DNA from 2 places in the Arthrobacter roseus genome. Region 2 is predicted to be linked to the other one. Evidence: predicted binding sites of a transcription regulator. Region 2 holds the regulator's gene; the other holds the start of a gene.
What was found. The regulator LexA, encoded in region 2, represses DNA repair genes until DNA is damaged. The targets are predictions, from matches to a motif close to TCGAACANNTGTTCGA.

Region 1: uvrA (excinuclease ABC subunit UvrA) is a predicted target of LexA. The motif match lies at 4,478-4,493, and genes of this name have one in related genera.

Annotation. Positions count from the first base shown of each region.
Region 1 covers NZ_JAFBCU010000001.1:1,726,437-1,733,828, reverse strand. The annotation lists gene uvrC (excinuclease ABC subunit UvrC) at 1-657, opposite strand, end outside; gene JOE65_RS08470 (lysophospholipid acyltransferase family protein) at 704-1,369, opposite strand; gene uvrA (excinuclease ABC subunit UvrA) at 1,547-4,453, opposite strand; gene JOE65_RS08460 (GntR family transcriptional regulator) at 4,556-4,936, opposite strand; gene JOE65_RS08455 (MBL fold metallo-hydrolase) at 5,029-5,667, shown strand; gene JOE65_RS08450 (DEAD/DEAH box helicase) at 5,722-7,392, shown strand, end outside.
Region 2 covers NZ_JAFBCU010000001.1:1,471,056-1,478,447, reverse strand. The annotation lists gene priA (bifunctional 1-(5-phosphoribosyl)-5-((5-phosphoribosylamino)methylideneamino)imidazole-4-carboxamide isomerase/phosphoribosylanthranilate isomerase PriA) at 1-123, opposite strand, end outside; gene JOE65_RS15315 (hypothetical protein) at 145-276, opposite strand; gene hisH (imidazole glycerol phosphate synthase subunit HisH) at 297-932, opposite strand; gene hisB (imidazoleglycerol-phosphate dehydratase HisB) at 929-1,546, opposite strand; gene JOE65_RS07320 (histidinol-phosphate transaminase) at 1,603-2,721, opposite strand; gene JOE65_RS07315 (peptidoglycan-binding protein) at 2,802-3,170, opposite strand; gene lexA (transcriptional repressor LexA) at 3,447-4,175, shown strand; gene JOE65_RS07305 (ATP-dependent DNA helicase) at 4,182-6,209, opposite strand; gene hflX (GTPase HflX) at 6,202-7,392, opposite strand, start outside.

The DNA of each region.
Region 1 (7,392 bases), 260 kb from region 2:
TGCCATCTCCTTTTCCAAGCGCACGATGAACGGTTTAGCCTCTCCGGACATAAACGTGCATAACTGTGCCGCCAGCTCCCTATGATCCTCCTCAGAGATGGACCCCACACACGGCGCCGAACATTTACCGATATACCCAAGTAAACACGGACGACCAGTTCGCTGCGCTCGGTTGAAGACCCCTGCGCTGCAGGTCCTGACGGGAAATACCCGCAGAAGCGTGTCAAGTGTTTCGCGGATGGCCTTAGCCGGATAGAACGGCCCAAAGTAACGAGTGTCCTTTTTGCGTTCACCCCGCATCACCTGAGCGCGCGGAAACTTCTCTCCCATGGTCACGGCCAGATACGGATAGGATTTGTCATCTCTGAACATGATGTTGAATCGTGGCGTGAACTCCTTGATCCAGGTGTACTCCAGCTGGAGTGCCTCCAGTTCACTGCCGACCATGGTCCATTCCAGGCTTGTGGCGGTGAAGACCATGGCGCGTGTCCTGGGCATGAGAGACCCAGGGTTTGCAAAATACGAGTTGAGTCTGGACCGCAGGTTCTTTGCTTTACCGACGTAGATCACACGCCGATGTTCATCGCGGAAGCGATATACACCGGGTGCAGTGGGAATTTCGCCGGTTCTTGGGCGGTACGTTGCTGGATCTGCCACTTCCCCAGTCTAGAAGAGTGTGCCACTTCTAACGAACGGTAGGTGTTTACGCGCTGGGGCTCTGGTTATAGCTTGACGAGCGTTCCTGCCCGCTCAATTCGGCAATAGCGTCCATGATGGCATCAGTGGTCCTACGTCGCTCCGGAAGCGAATGGTCTGGACCCATCTTCGGAAACGACAGCGGTTTGCCAATTCGCATGGTGAAGTGTTGAGGCTTGATGCCCTTTTTGCCAGCAGGCTGGAGATTCTCGGTGCCTATCAGCCCCACGGGCAACACCGGTGCGCCCGTGGTCAGCGCTAACCAGCCTACGCCGGTCCGCCCGCGGTAAAGGAGCCCGTCCCGGGACCGGGTGCCCTCCGGATATATCCCAATGCCACCGTCGTCTTGCAAGATCTCCAAAAGCGTTTTCAACGCCGCCACGCTCGCAGCCTGTTGTCCACGCTCTACCGGGATCGATCCGACCCCTTCAAAGAAGGAGCGCATGGCAGCGCCTTTGATTCCTTTACCGGTGAAGTATTCGGCTTTGGCAAAAAAAGCGACTCGACGCGGCATGAGGGCCTGAACCAACACACTGTCCAGGAACGAGAGGTGGTTTGGTGCAACGATCAGTGGCCCCGCCTCAGGAACATTCTCAAGTCCTTCAATCGTTGGCCGGCACATTCCTGCGATGAGACCGCGGGTACTCCTACGCGTCAGCCAGTAAACGCCCATCAGCATTCCCCCAGATCGGTGGTCTGTTGTGGGCGCACAGCAACTGGTTGCGGAGCAAAAACGGCCTCGGAGGCCTCACCGTCTAGATGAACTGTCACCGGCCAAGTTTCCCACAGAGATTAACAACAGGGAAACACATATTCCATACGCAGTATATGAACGCGCCTGAAAGGGAATTTAACGTCCAAACATTTCAGCCAGGAAGTAACCCGTGTGGCTTTCCTTTTCCCGGGCTACCTGCTCCGGAGTCCCGGTTGCAATGATCTGCCCGCCGCCGGAACCACCGTCGGGCCCCATATCTATCACCCAGTCCGCACTCTTGATTACATCGAGGTTGTGCTCGATCGTTATGACGGTATTGCCCTTGTCCACCAGCCCTTGCAGCACATGAAGCAGTTTCCTGATGTCCTCAAAGTGCAAACCCGTGGTCGGTTCATCGAGCACATAGACGCTTCTCCCGTTGGAACGTTTCTGCAATTCACTTGCCAGCTTGACCCTCTGTGCTTCCCCACCGGAGAGTGTTGTGGCCGGTTGGCCGAGGCGCACGTACCCCAGACCAACATCCACCAGAGTTCGCAGGTGGCGCGCGATCGGCGCGAACGCTGCGAAGAATTCTGCGGCTTCCTCGATGGGCATGTTAAGGACATCCGAAATAGATTTACCCTTGTAATGGACCTCCAGGGTTTCACGGTTATAACGCGCGCTGTGGCAGACTTCACATGGAACGTAGACGTCCGGCAGGAAGTTCATTTCAATTTTGAGTGTGCCATCACCGGAACAGGCCTCACAACGGCCACCCTTGACGTTGAAAGAAAAGCGGCCAGGCAGGTAGCCACGGACTTTTGCTTCCGTTGTCTCGGCAAAGAGCTTGCGGATGTTGTCGAAGACTCCCGTGTACGTTGCCGGATTGGACCGCGGAGTGCGCCCAATCGGACTTTGATCCACGTGAATTACTTTATCGAGCTGCTCCAACCCGTCAATGCGAGTGTGCCTGCCCGCCACCTGCTTGGCGCCGTTGAGTTTATTCGCCAGTACCTTATAGAGGATGTCGTTGACGAGCGTCGATTTTCCGGACCCGCTGACTCCGGTCACGGCGGTAAGAAGCCCAAGAGGGAATGCGACGTCGACCTTGCGCAAATTGTTCTCGCGGGCGCCAACAACCTTGAGCTGACGAGATTTGTCATACTTGCGCCGTTTGGCAGGAATCTTAATGGACCGTCGTCCGGAGAGGTACTGACCGGTCAGGGAGCGCTCGTTGACCAACAAATCCTCAAGAGATCCGGAGTGGACAACCTCTCCCCCGTGTTCGCCAGCACCCGGACCAATATCAACAATCCAGTCGGCTTCGTGAATGGTGTCTTCATCATGCTCGACAACGATCAGCGTATTCCCCAGATTGCGCAGACGTGTCAAGGTTTCGATGAGGCGCCTGTTGTCTTTTTGATGCAGACCGATCGAGGGTTCATCAAGCACGTAGAGTACGCCAACAAGACCCGATCCAATCTGGGTGGCAAGGCGGATGCGCTGAGCCTCGCCACCGGAGAGGGTGCCCGCGGCTCGTTCGAGATTCAAATACTCCAGCCCAACATCGAGCAGAAACGTCAATCTGGCCTGTATCTCTTTAAGGACCTGGCTAGCTATCTGCTCCTCGCGTCCTGTCAACGTCAGTTGTCCAAGGAACGCTGCGCACTCACGCATGGGCATCGCGGATACTTCCGCAATGGACTTGCCGTTGATGAGCACAGACAGTGACGCCGGATTGAGCCGCGCTCCGCCGCAGTCAGCACACGGGATCTGTCGCATGTACTCTTCGTACCGTTCGCGGGCATGATCGGATTCTGTTTCCACATGCTTGCGATGAATGTACTGTATGGCGCCCTCAAAGCCCGTACTGTATTTGCGTTCGCGGCCGAACCGGTTTCGATACTGAACGGTGACCTTGTGATCTTTGCCGTGCAGCACAGCCTTGCGTGCCTCAGCAGAAAGCTTCTGCCAGGGCACATCCACTGAGAAACCCATGTCCCGCGACAATCCATCCAGCAATCGGGTCCAGTACTCAAGCGTTGCCGTCCCCAGGGACCATGGCGCGATGGCTCCCTCGGCGAGCGATAATGCAGGATTGGGCACCACAAGTTCCTCGTCGACTTCCAACTTGGTGCCAATACCGCTACAGGACACACAAGCACCGAAGGGATTGTTAAAGGAGAAGGACCGAGGTTCGATTTCGTCAATGGCAAGCGGGTGCTCGTTGGGGCAGGCGAGATTCTCCGAATAAGGACGAACCCTTGCCGGGTCTTCGTCCGGGAGATCTACGTAGTCTGCAAGCATGCGGCCTTCGGCCAGCTTCAGCGCTGTCTCCACCGAATCCGTCAGTCGCTGCCGCATCCCATCTTTGACAACCAGACGGTCAATGACAACCTCGATTGTGTGTTTGTACTGCTTTCCGAGTTTCGGTGGTTCGGTGAGCTGAATCTGTTTACCGTCCACGCGTGCACGAGAGTACCCCTGAGTTGTCAGGTCCTGGAAAAGGTCGACGAATTCACCCTTACGGCCACGAACGACTGGTGCGAGGACCTGAAATCGAGTCCCTTCCGGTTGCTCGAGCAACTGGTCAACGATCTGCTGCGGGGTCTGCCGGATGACAGGTTCGCCACACATCGGGCAGAAAGGACGCCCTACTCGCGCCCACAGGAGCCGCATGTAATCGTAAATTTCAGTAATGGTACCGACTGTTGACCGCGGGTTCTTGCTCGTGGACTTCTGGTCAATGGATACCGCCGGCGAGAGACCCTCGATGAAGTCGACGTCAGGTTTATCCACCTGACCGAGGAACTGCCGCGCGTAGGCGGACAACGACTCGACGTATCGACGCTGTCCTTCCGCAAAGATTGTGTCGAAGGCCAGTGATGACTTGCCCGAACCCGAGAGGCCTGTGAACACGATAATCGCGTTACGGGGCAGATCAAGATCTACGTTGCGAAGGTTGTGTTCCCTCGCACCTTTCACGATCAGACGCGAATGGTCATTGGGAACAAGTGCTGTTTCGGTGGCTGACTCTGAAAGGGCAGAATTTGCGGTAGACACGCGTCCACTGTAATGGATGGGATATCGAATACGTATTCGATGAACGGGTATTTCGCTTCCGGCTTATCGCTCACCCCACGCATGCGGTGGCTGCAGATTGCTCTATGGAAGGCTGTTGAAGGCTGCGAGCGCTAGGGCGGCGGCATCTTCTCCGCTGAGCCCCTGTGCCCTGACGACGGCGGCGAATTCCGCGGCTGCTTCCGCAGCCCTGGCTTGGGCGTCGTCGCCCGTGGAAACGACCACTGTACCCGCCCTCGATCTGGTTTCTACGACTCCGGCGCGCTCGAGTTCCCGGTACGCTTTTGCCACCGTGGTCGCGGCCAGGCCCAATGTGTTAGCCAGGGTCCGGATGGGCGGAAGCCGGCTTCCCACCGACAAGCTGCCTGAGGCTGCAGCCGTGGCGATGAGCGCACGGACCTGTTCCGAGGGCGACGTCTTGGATTGCGTATCGAGAGTCAGCCAGGGGTAGGGGTCCGCGTTCATGTGATGCTCTTCCGTCTCTGCGTCGATGCCGAATCAACTCAGTGTTGCATGGTCGACCGAGAATTCACGGTGATGGTGTCTAGACTTCCTACATGATTGAACTGCCGCAATTGACGATCCGCACTGTTTCCGTGAGCGATATGGCGAACAACGTCTACCTTCTGACCTCGAGAAGCTCAGGTGATCAGGTCCTCATCGACGCCGCTGATGACCTTCCAGCGATTCAGCGGATGCTCAGTGATGCTCATGACGATTCCGCGAAGGCGACGCATCTGGCCCTTGTGGCCACAACGCATAGCCATTGGGATCATGTACGGGTGTTGGGCGATCTGGTTGCCTTGACGGGAGCGCAGACGGCTGCGGGTGAGGCCGACGTCTCAGATATCAATGTGCCCACTGACGTGGTGCTGGCGCACGGTGATGCCGGAACCTTCGATGGCTTCGAGCTTGAGGTTATCGGCCTGCGTGGGCATACGCCTGGTTCCTTGGCGTTCCTATACCGGGATCCAGACGGACCGGCGCACCTTTTTTCCGGCGACTCGGTGTTCCCCGGCGGACTCGGGAACACCGGAAACGATCCAAGCCGCTTTGCCAGTCTCTACGCGGACGTTGTTGATCGGGTTTTCAACGTCCTGCCCGATAGCACCGTGGTTCATCCGGGGCATGGTGCATCCACGACCCTCGGTGCCGAACGCCCTCATCTTCAGGAGTGGAAGTCACGCGGCTGGTGATGTTCTCGGTCCCGGCGCCGGCATGTTTCCGCCGAGCGCTAAGCTGTTGGAACCATGCTTCTCTTTGACCTACTGCCTGCCACCTCTGACGATGCAACCCCTGACGCTATTTATGCGGCTTTCACCGATTGGTCGTCCGCGCGCGGCTTCGAACTCTATCCGGCTCAGGATGAGGCCGTCATGGAGCTGGCTGCCAGCCACAATGTCATCCTTGCGACGCCGACGGGTTCCGGGAAATCGTTGGTGGCGCTGGCTGCCCATTTCCACGCGTTGTCTCTGGGTGAACGGAGTTATTACACGGCGCCCATCAAGGCCCTTGTCTCGGAGAAGTTCTTCTCCCTGTGTGAAGTCTTCGGTGCAGAGAATGTTGGCATGGTTACCGGCGACTCCGCCGTGAATCAGCACGCGCCGATCATCTGCTGTACCGCGGAGATTCTCGCGAATATCGCTCTGCGCGAAGGCGCCGCGGCGGAGCTCGGCTGCGTTGTCATGGACGAGTTCCACTTCTATTCCGATCCTCAACGCGGGTGGGCCTGGCAGGTGCCGCTACTCGAGCTGCCGCAGTCCCGGTTTCTCCTGATGTCCGCCACCTTGGGCGACGTCTCACGGTTTGAACGGGAACTGACGGAGTTGACCGGCGAGGAGACTGTGACCGTCAGCTCGGCGGAGCGACCCATCCCGCTTCACTATTACTACGCCGAGACCCCCGTTCACGAAACGCTCGAGGAACTCCTGGAAACACGCCAGGTGCCAGTCTATGTGGTGCATTTCAGTCAGCTGGAGGCCATAGACCGCGCCCAGAGTCTGATGAGCATCAACGTATGCAGCAGAGAAGAAAAGGACAGGATTGCCGAACTGATCGGCGGGTTCCGGTTTGCAGCGGGATTCGGAAAGACTCTGAACCGACTTGTCCGGCACGGCATCGGCGTCCACCATGCCGGAATGCTGCCAAAGTACCGCAGGCTTGTGGAACAGCTAGCCCAGGCGGGGCTGCTCAAGGTCATCTGCGGCACCGACACTCTCGGGGTTGGCATCAACGTACCCATCAGGACCGTCCTCATCACCGCTTTGAGCAAGTACGACGGCGTCCGTACCCGCCCGCTGAACGTGCGTGAATTCCACCAGATTGCAGGACGTGCGGGACGCGCCGGCTACGACACTGCCGGGACCGTCGTCGTGCAGGCTCCAGAACACGTGGTGGAGAACAACAAGGCAATGGCGAAGGCTGCCGCCAAATTTGGTGACGATCAGAAAAAGCTGCGCCAGGTGGTTCGAAAGAAGCCGCCTGCCGGATTTGTTTCATGGAGTGAGAAAGCGTTCGACCGGCTGGTGGCCGGAACTCCTGAACCGCTATCTTCCAGTTTTTCGATCAGCCATTCCATGCTGTTGAACCTGCTGGAGAGGCCGGGAGACCCTTTCGCTGCTGTGCGGCGGCTACTGACGAACAACCATGAGCCACGCCCCTCCCAGCTGAACCTGACGCGCAAGGCACTGGGAATCTATCGTGAACTGCGGACCTCAGGAATCGTGGAGAAATTGCCCGTCCCGGACGAGACCGGACGGCAGATCCGCCTCAAAATTCATCTTCAGCCAAACTTCGCCCTGAACCAGCCGCTGTCTCCCTTTGCGCTGGCGAGCCTGGACCTGCTGGATCCCGACAGTGCGTCCTACGCCCTGGATGTGGTCTCGGTTATTGAGTCAACACTGGAAAAACCTCGTCAGGTC
Region 2 (7,392 bases):
CAACGGGTCACCGAAGGATGTCTCGCTGCCAGCTTCCCCCTGGACCAAGCGGACGGCTTGGCCGCCTGCGACATCAACGGCGGGCAGGAGTTGGAGTCGGGGTGATTCAATCGGTTCAGTCATGTGAACAGGCTTTCGTTTCGATTAGAGAGTCAACAGATAGGCGGCCAACAACGACAGGCCAGCAAGGATCCATAGGGCTACAGTCAAAAAGGTGGAGAAATTTTGTCTGCGAAACGAGATCGCGCCACCGATGAGCAGACCTGCTAGGGCCATGAGGAGTAAGCTCCCCACGGCTAGCTGAAACTTCCAAGCCAGTTTTGGAGAAGCGCCGCGCCTGCGTCGCCGGATTTCTCTGGATGGAATTGAGTCGCTGATAGTGGACCGTTCTCGACGGCGGCGATGAACGGCCCGCCGTGATCCGACCACGTCACCATAGGAGCCTTCATTCGAGGTTGGGTTACATCGAAGTCCCATTCCTGCACCGCATAGGAATGGACAAAATAAAAGCGCTCAGACTCTAGGCCCGCGAAGAGCCGAGTGCCTTCCGGCGACTGAATCGTGTTCCAGCCCATATGGGGAACTACCGGTGCCCGTAGAGGTTCGACAGTACCGGGCCATTCCCCCATCCCATCGGTGCGCACGCCGTGCTCGACGCCCGCATCAAACAGGATCTGAAGCCCAACGCAGATGCCTAACACCGGTCGGCCTCCGGCAACCCTCCGGCCGATCAGCCTCAGCGCATCAACCTTCTTCAGTCCCTGCATGACAGCGGCAAAAGCACCAACTCCAGGGACCACGAGACCGTCGGCCTCGAGCACTTCATCGGCTGAGGACCCCAAGGTGACCTCAGCTCCCACGCGCTCGAGCGCGCGAACAACTGACCGCACGTTTCCAGACCCATAGTCCAGAACTGTCACACGGTTGCTCACAACGCACCTTTTGTTGATGGAATGCCGTTAACCCGTGGGTCCTTCTCCACGGCAGTGCGCAACGCGCGGGCAAACGCCTTGAACTGAGCCTCGACGATGTGATGTGGGTCTCTCCCGCTCAGCACACGCATATGCAGACAGATATGCGCGTGGAGCGTAATCGACTCAAAGACGTGGCGGGTAAGCGCGCCTGTGAAGTGTCCACCTATGAGGTGGTATTCCTGACCGGCAGGCTCGCCCTCGTGAACCAGATACGGACGGCCCGAGATGTCGACAACCGCCGTCGCCAGCGCCTCATCAAGCGGAACCGCAGCGTCTCCAAAACGTCGTATTCCAGTTTTGTCTCCAAGCGCGGCCTTCAATGCGTCTCCGAGCGTGATGGCCACGTCCTCCACCGTGTGGTGCACATCTATATGGGTGTCCCCCTTCGCCTTGACCGTGAGGTCGATCAGCGAATGCTTGGACAAAGCTGTGAGCATATGGTCGAAGAACGGTACCGACGTATCGATGTCCGAGCGTCCCGTCCCGTCAAGATCAACGGTGACGACCACCGACGATTCACTGGTGGAGCGCGCGAGCGATGCTGTGCGCCTACCGCTTACCTGCGTGTTCATAGAGGTAGTCCTTTGGTGGAAAATTTTAGTGAGTTCGCTTGAGGATGGGCTTCCTGTCACGACTTCAAGTATGACTCGTCCTGAACCAGCCTCCCCAGTTCAGTGAGAAACCGCTCCGTCTCCTCCGCGGTTCCGGCCGTCACCCTGAGATAGCCCGGAATTCCAACATCCCGAATCAGGATTCCCGCAGCCAGCAGGCCCTGCCAAACCCGCGAGGTGTTCCTCACGCCGCCGAAGAAAACAAAGTTGGAATCTGACTCCTCTGGCCTGAGACCGAGATCACGCAGTCCCTCGACAATTCGATCTCTCTGGCACTTGATGTCCTCCACGTTGGCCAAAAGTATCGCGGGGTGCTGAAGAGCAGCATTGGCTGTTGCCTGCGTGATAGCCGACAGGTGATATGGCAACCTCACCAGCCGAAGCGCGTCCGTTACCTCCGGAGACGCAGCAAGGTATCCCACTCTGGCTCCCGCAAGGGCGAACGCCTTGCTCATTGTTCGACTAACGATTAGTCGCTCTCTTCCGGGAAGCAAGGACAGAGCACTCGGGGTGCCTTCCTTGGCAAACTCCGCATACGCCTCGTCCACTATGACGATCGCCCGGCTGCTCTCACCGGCAGAGTAGACCGCTTCAACGACATCTAGCCCCAACGCAGTTCCCGTCGGGTTATTGGGTGAGCACAAAAACACCACGTTTGGGGCGAGGACTGCGACCTGCTCCGCGGCGTCCCTTGCGGTGAGACTGAAGTGATCACTGCGCTCGCCACTGACATACTCGGTGTTGGTTGCACTCGCCAGCAACGGGTACATCGAATATGTTGGCGGAAACCCGAGGGCTGTGCGGCCGGGGCCACCGAAGGCCTGGAGGATCTGCTGCAGTACCTCATTGGATCCATTGGCCGCCCAGATATGGTTGGGGGTCAATGAGTGGCCGAGATACCCGGCCAATAATGTGCGTAAAGTTGTAAATTCGCGATCCGGGTACCGGTTCAAACCCTGGATAGCTTCCTGAACTGCCTCCGCGATGGCTTCTCGCACTTCCAGCGGCACACCGTGTGTATTTTCATTGACGTTGAGGAGCACCTCCGCGTCTATCTGGGGCGCTCCGTACGGCTCTAACCCCACCAAGTCCCGCCGCAGTGGCAACTTATCCAGTCGATCCAACTTTTCACTCACGAAACAAGCTTAAATGAAGAGCAGCCACAAACGAAAAATGAGACCGAGTCATCTAGGCAAGCCAAATGTCGCCCACTCCACTACCGGGAAACTGGCACGAAGATCTGCTGCCCGGCTTGCACCGTTGACGTGCCAAGATCGTTCAACTCAACGATCTCAAAAACAACATCCCGGGGATCACGGTCCGGAGAATACTCGAGAGCCAAGTTCCACAGGCTTCCACCGCTGGGCACGCTGACGCTCACGGTATCCGTGGGGTTGAGGTTGTCGAACCCTGAAGCCATGGCAGGGGCTGTAAAGAACCCTACAAACGTCAAGAGAGAGGCCGCCAAAACCATCAACGGAAGTCCGATGAAGACCAAGCGACCCCTCCGAGTCAGGGACAAACGTGTACCTGCGTCTGCAGGAAAAATCGATGCGGTTCCCAAGATCGACGAATTGGTCGACATGTCAACACCTTCCTTCGTTCATGTGTTCGATTTTATTCGACCTTCGAAGCTACGAATAGAACACATGTTCTATTCGTAGCTCATTTATAGCACCGATGATCGAGTATTGTCGACACACCTTCGAACAAATGTTTGAGAAAGCGGTCAACGCCACATAGGCTGGTGACAACAATCGGCAGCGGATCATGGAAAGTACTCCACCATCCGGGACTGACATTTTGCCGATTGGGATTCTTACGTCGCACGTCTGGGCGACAACACAGTGGAGGAAGCCGAATGACACCCGCAGATGCCTACTCCGAATCAGGAACATCGCACCGTCCTGCCGCTCCCCGCCCTCTGACTGTTCGCCAAGCCAAGATTTTGGAAACTATCAGGCAGTCCGTATCAACGTACGGTTACCCGCCGTCCATGCGGGAGATTGGCGACACTGTGGGCCTGGCAAGCCTTTCAAGCGTCACCCACCAGCTCGGCCGCCTAGAAAAGCTTGGCTACATTCGGCGAGATCCGAAGCGACCCAGAGCCATGGAAATCCTCTCAGCCGCCCCCCCTGAGTCAGCTGCGTCCGGGGGGAAGAACGGGACTACGCCCGGCCCCGCAACGATCACTGCTCTACCGTTACCAGACTCAGGACCGGCCATGGTTCCGCTGGTGGGTCGTATCGCTGCCGGTGGTCCGATACTGGCCGATCAGGCAGTCGAAGACGTCATGCCCCTGCCCCGCCAGCTGGTGGGCCATGGAGAACTTTTCATGCTGAAAGTCGTCGGGGACTCCATGATAGACGCCGCGATCTGTGACGGAGACTGGGTAGTCATCCGCAGGCAGTCGACCGCTGATAATGGGGACATTGTCGCCGCTCTCCTGGACGATGAAGCGACCGTAAAAACTTTCCGCCAACGGGACGGCCATACATGGCTGTTACCGCAGAACACCCAGTACGAACCAATTCTCGGCGATCATGCCACAGTCATGGGCAGGGTCGTTTCGGTTATGCGTTCGCTATAGCCAAGTCTAGGTTTCGTCTCTCGCGGCCAGTCTCTTGAGGACGCCTATAACAATATCCTGGTCCGAGGTAGCCCAGAATGGCGGCAGCGACGCACGTAGGAATCCGCCGTAACCAGCAGTAGCCAAGCGCGAATCCAAGATCGCCACGACTCCACGATCATTACTGCTTCGAATCAGGCGGCCAGCACCCTGAGCAAGTTTCACAGCTGCCTGCGCTGCAGAAACGGTCATGAAACCATTTCCGCCGATTTTGGCGACGGCCCTGGTACGCGCGGTCGTCAAGGGGTCATCCGGCCGCGGAAAGGGAATTCTGTCGATGGTGACAAGCCGGCAGGAGTCACCAGGGACATCCACGCCCTGCCATAGCGACATCGTCCCAAACAGGCACGTATCCGGCTCGGCACCGAACTGCTCGATCAGAGCCGCCATGGTCGATTCACCCTGGCACAGAATAGGGAAATCGACTTTGCTCCGAAGCGTGTCCGCCGCCTCCTCGGCCGCCCTTCTCGAAGAAAATAGCCCTAAGGCCCCGCCTCTGGAAGCTTTTAGCAGCAGCTCCAGTTCCACGAGTTGAGCCTGAACACCGTTCCGGTCGGGCTTAGGCAGGTGCCCGGCAACGTACAAAACACCCTGCTTTGGATAATTGAACGGGGAACCAACGTCTGTCCCGGTCCAGGACGGGACGTTTGGCCCCGCAAGACCCAGCCCGCCAGCGACCGGTCCGAATTCTGCTCCTACGGCGAGGGTGGCTGAAGTGAGGATCACCGTGTGATCCTCAAAAAGTCCGGACCGCAGACGGCCAGCTACCGATAGCGGTGCAACATGCAGACTTGCGGGCTGACTCTCATCCGGTTGCGAATACCCGATACCAGGTGAGAAGGTGCTCGCTCGAGAGGCCCACAAGACCTCGCCGGCATTCTGCGCATTGATCAATCGCTCACACAATTCAAGGATGGCCGTCACTCGCGAGCGAGCGGTTTGTCTCCCACCATCTGCCGGTGAACCTGCATCCTGCTTCGAATCGGACAGTCCCACACGACAGGCATCCCGAACCTGGGAGATCGCCTGTTCCTGCTCCTCGTTGAGGCCGGCGTGCATCAAGCCAGACGACAGTTCCGCCATCGATTCCTCGAAATGGCGGGCCGCGGTCGACAACGCTTCAACGCTCGTGTTGGTGTGTTTGCGCATAGACGATGCTGCCGCGGATATCAGGTTCGACGAGAGCTGACCGGTGACAGCACCGGTTACGCGGTCCTGAAGCTCGTGAGCTTCGTCGATGACCACGACGTCGTACTCCGGAAGCACTGCTAGCCCCTCGAAAGCACTGATGGCAAGCATCGCGTGGTTGGTGATCACAATATCAGCCACAGCTGCATCAGCTCTGGCGCGTTCGCTGAAGCACTCCTGAGCAACAGGGCATTTCTGGGCACCCAAGCACTCCATGGCGGTTACGGAGACCTGGTGCCAGGCCTTGTTGCTGACTCCCGGCCTCAGCTCATCGCGATCTCCCGTCTCAGTTTCAGCCGCCCATTCACGCAACCTGGCTACTTCACGACCCAAATCAGTACCGGGCCCATCCGACGGCGACGGATGCGTGACAGCGGCATCTTCCCCCATGAGAAACAAGCTTTCCTGATCGTTCTCCTCTGGAAACCCGCCGTCCGTTTTGTATTTGCAGACGTAATTTCCACGGCCCTTCAGAAGGGCGACGGCTATTTCGCGATCCAGCTCCGGTTCCAGTGTTTTCAGCAGCCGAGGCAGATCCCGCCCCACGATTTGTGACTGAAGCGCAAGCGTCGCTGTGGACACCAGCGCCGGTTTGTCACTGTTCTGCGCGTGAACAATTAGCGGTATCAGATACGCCACGGACTTCCCAGTGCCCGTACCAGCCTGTACCAGCAGGTGCCTACCCGACTCAATGGCTTGCGCTACCTGGCGCGTCATTTCCTGCTGACCAGTTCGGTGTTGCCCACCCATACCGGATACTGCTGTGTCGAGCAGCTTCAGCGCTTCAGCTTCGCTACTCTCAGGCATGGGCTCGGAATGGCTCCAGCTCTGCTGCTAGTGGTTCTTTCACCATCACGTCCAGCCTCGTGCCCGAATCCTCGTGTTCGATGGTTACTATTTCGACATCGGCGGAATGCAATCTGCTGACGACGTCCCCGCGATCATAGGGCACAAAGAGTTGGAGCCGAATCGATGGACGGGGAATCGATGCACCGATAACGGCGGCAAGTTCCGCTATGCCCTCTCCCGTGCGAGCCGAGACGACAATGGTCTGCGACTCCGCGCTGCGAACCCTGTCAATGGTGTAAGGATCTGCAGTATCGGCTTTGTTCAGGACAATGATTTCGGGGATCCGACGTGCGTCTACTTCGGAAAGAACCGCGCGCACTGCCGAGATCTGTCCTTCAGGATCCGGATGCGAAACGTCCACGACATGCAGGATCAAGTCCGCGTCCGCAACTTCCTCCAAAGTCGATCGGAAGGCTTCAACCAACTGCGTTGGCAATGACCTGACGAATCCGACCGTATCGACGAGCGTGTAGCCGAGGCCATCAGGTGTTTCTGTCTTGCGGACCGTTGGGTCCAGTGTCGCGAACAACGCGTTCTCCACAAGAACGCCAGCATTCGTGAGCCGGTTCAACAGGGAGGACTTGCCGGCATTGGTGTATCCGGCGATGGCGACAGAAGGTACCGCGTGGCGGTGCCTGTTAGAGCGTTTCGTTTCGCGGGCAGGCTTCATCGCCACGATTTCCCTCCGCAGCTTAGCCATCCGGGTGCGGATTTTCCGACGATCAAGTTCGATCTTGGTCTCGCCAGGGCCCCTGGACCCCATACCCGCGCCAGCTCCGCCTACCTGTCCACCCGCCTGACGGGACATCGACTCTCCCCAACCGCGCAACCGCGGCAGAAGATATTCCAGTTGAGCAAGCTCAACCTGTGCTTTGCCCTCGCGACTCTTGGCGTGCTGCGCAAAGATATCAAGAATCAGCGCTGTCCGGTCAACTACTTTGACTTTGACGATGTCCTCAAGGGACCGCCGTTGCGAGGGCGCCAGTTCACTGTCCACAATGACAGTGTCAGCGCCGCAAGCTCGCACAATGTCTTTCAGCTCTTGGGCCTTTCCTGAACCGAGGAACGTTCCAGGATCCGGCTTCAACCGTCGCTGCAGCACCCTGTCCAAGACCTCTGACCCAGCTGTTTCGGCCAATGC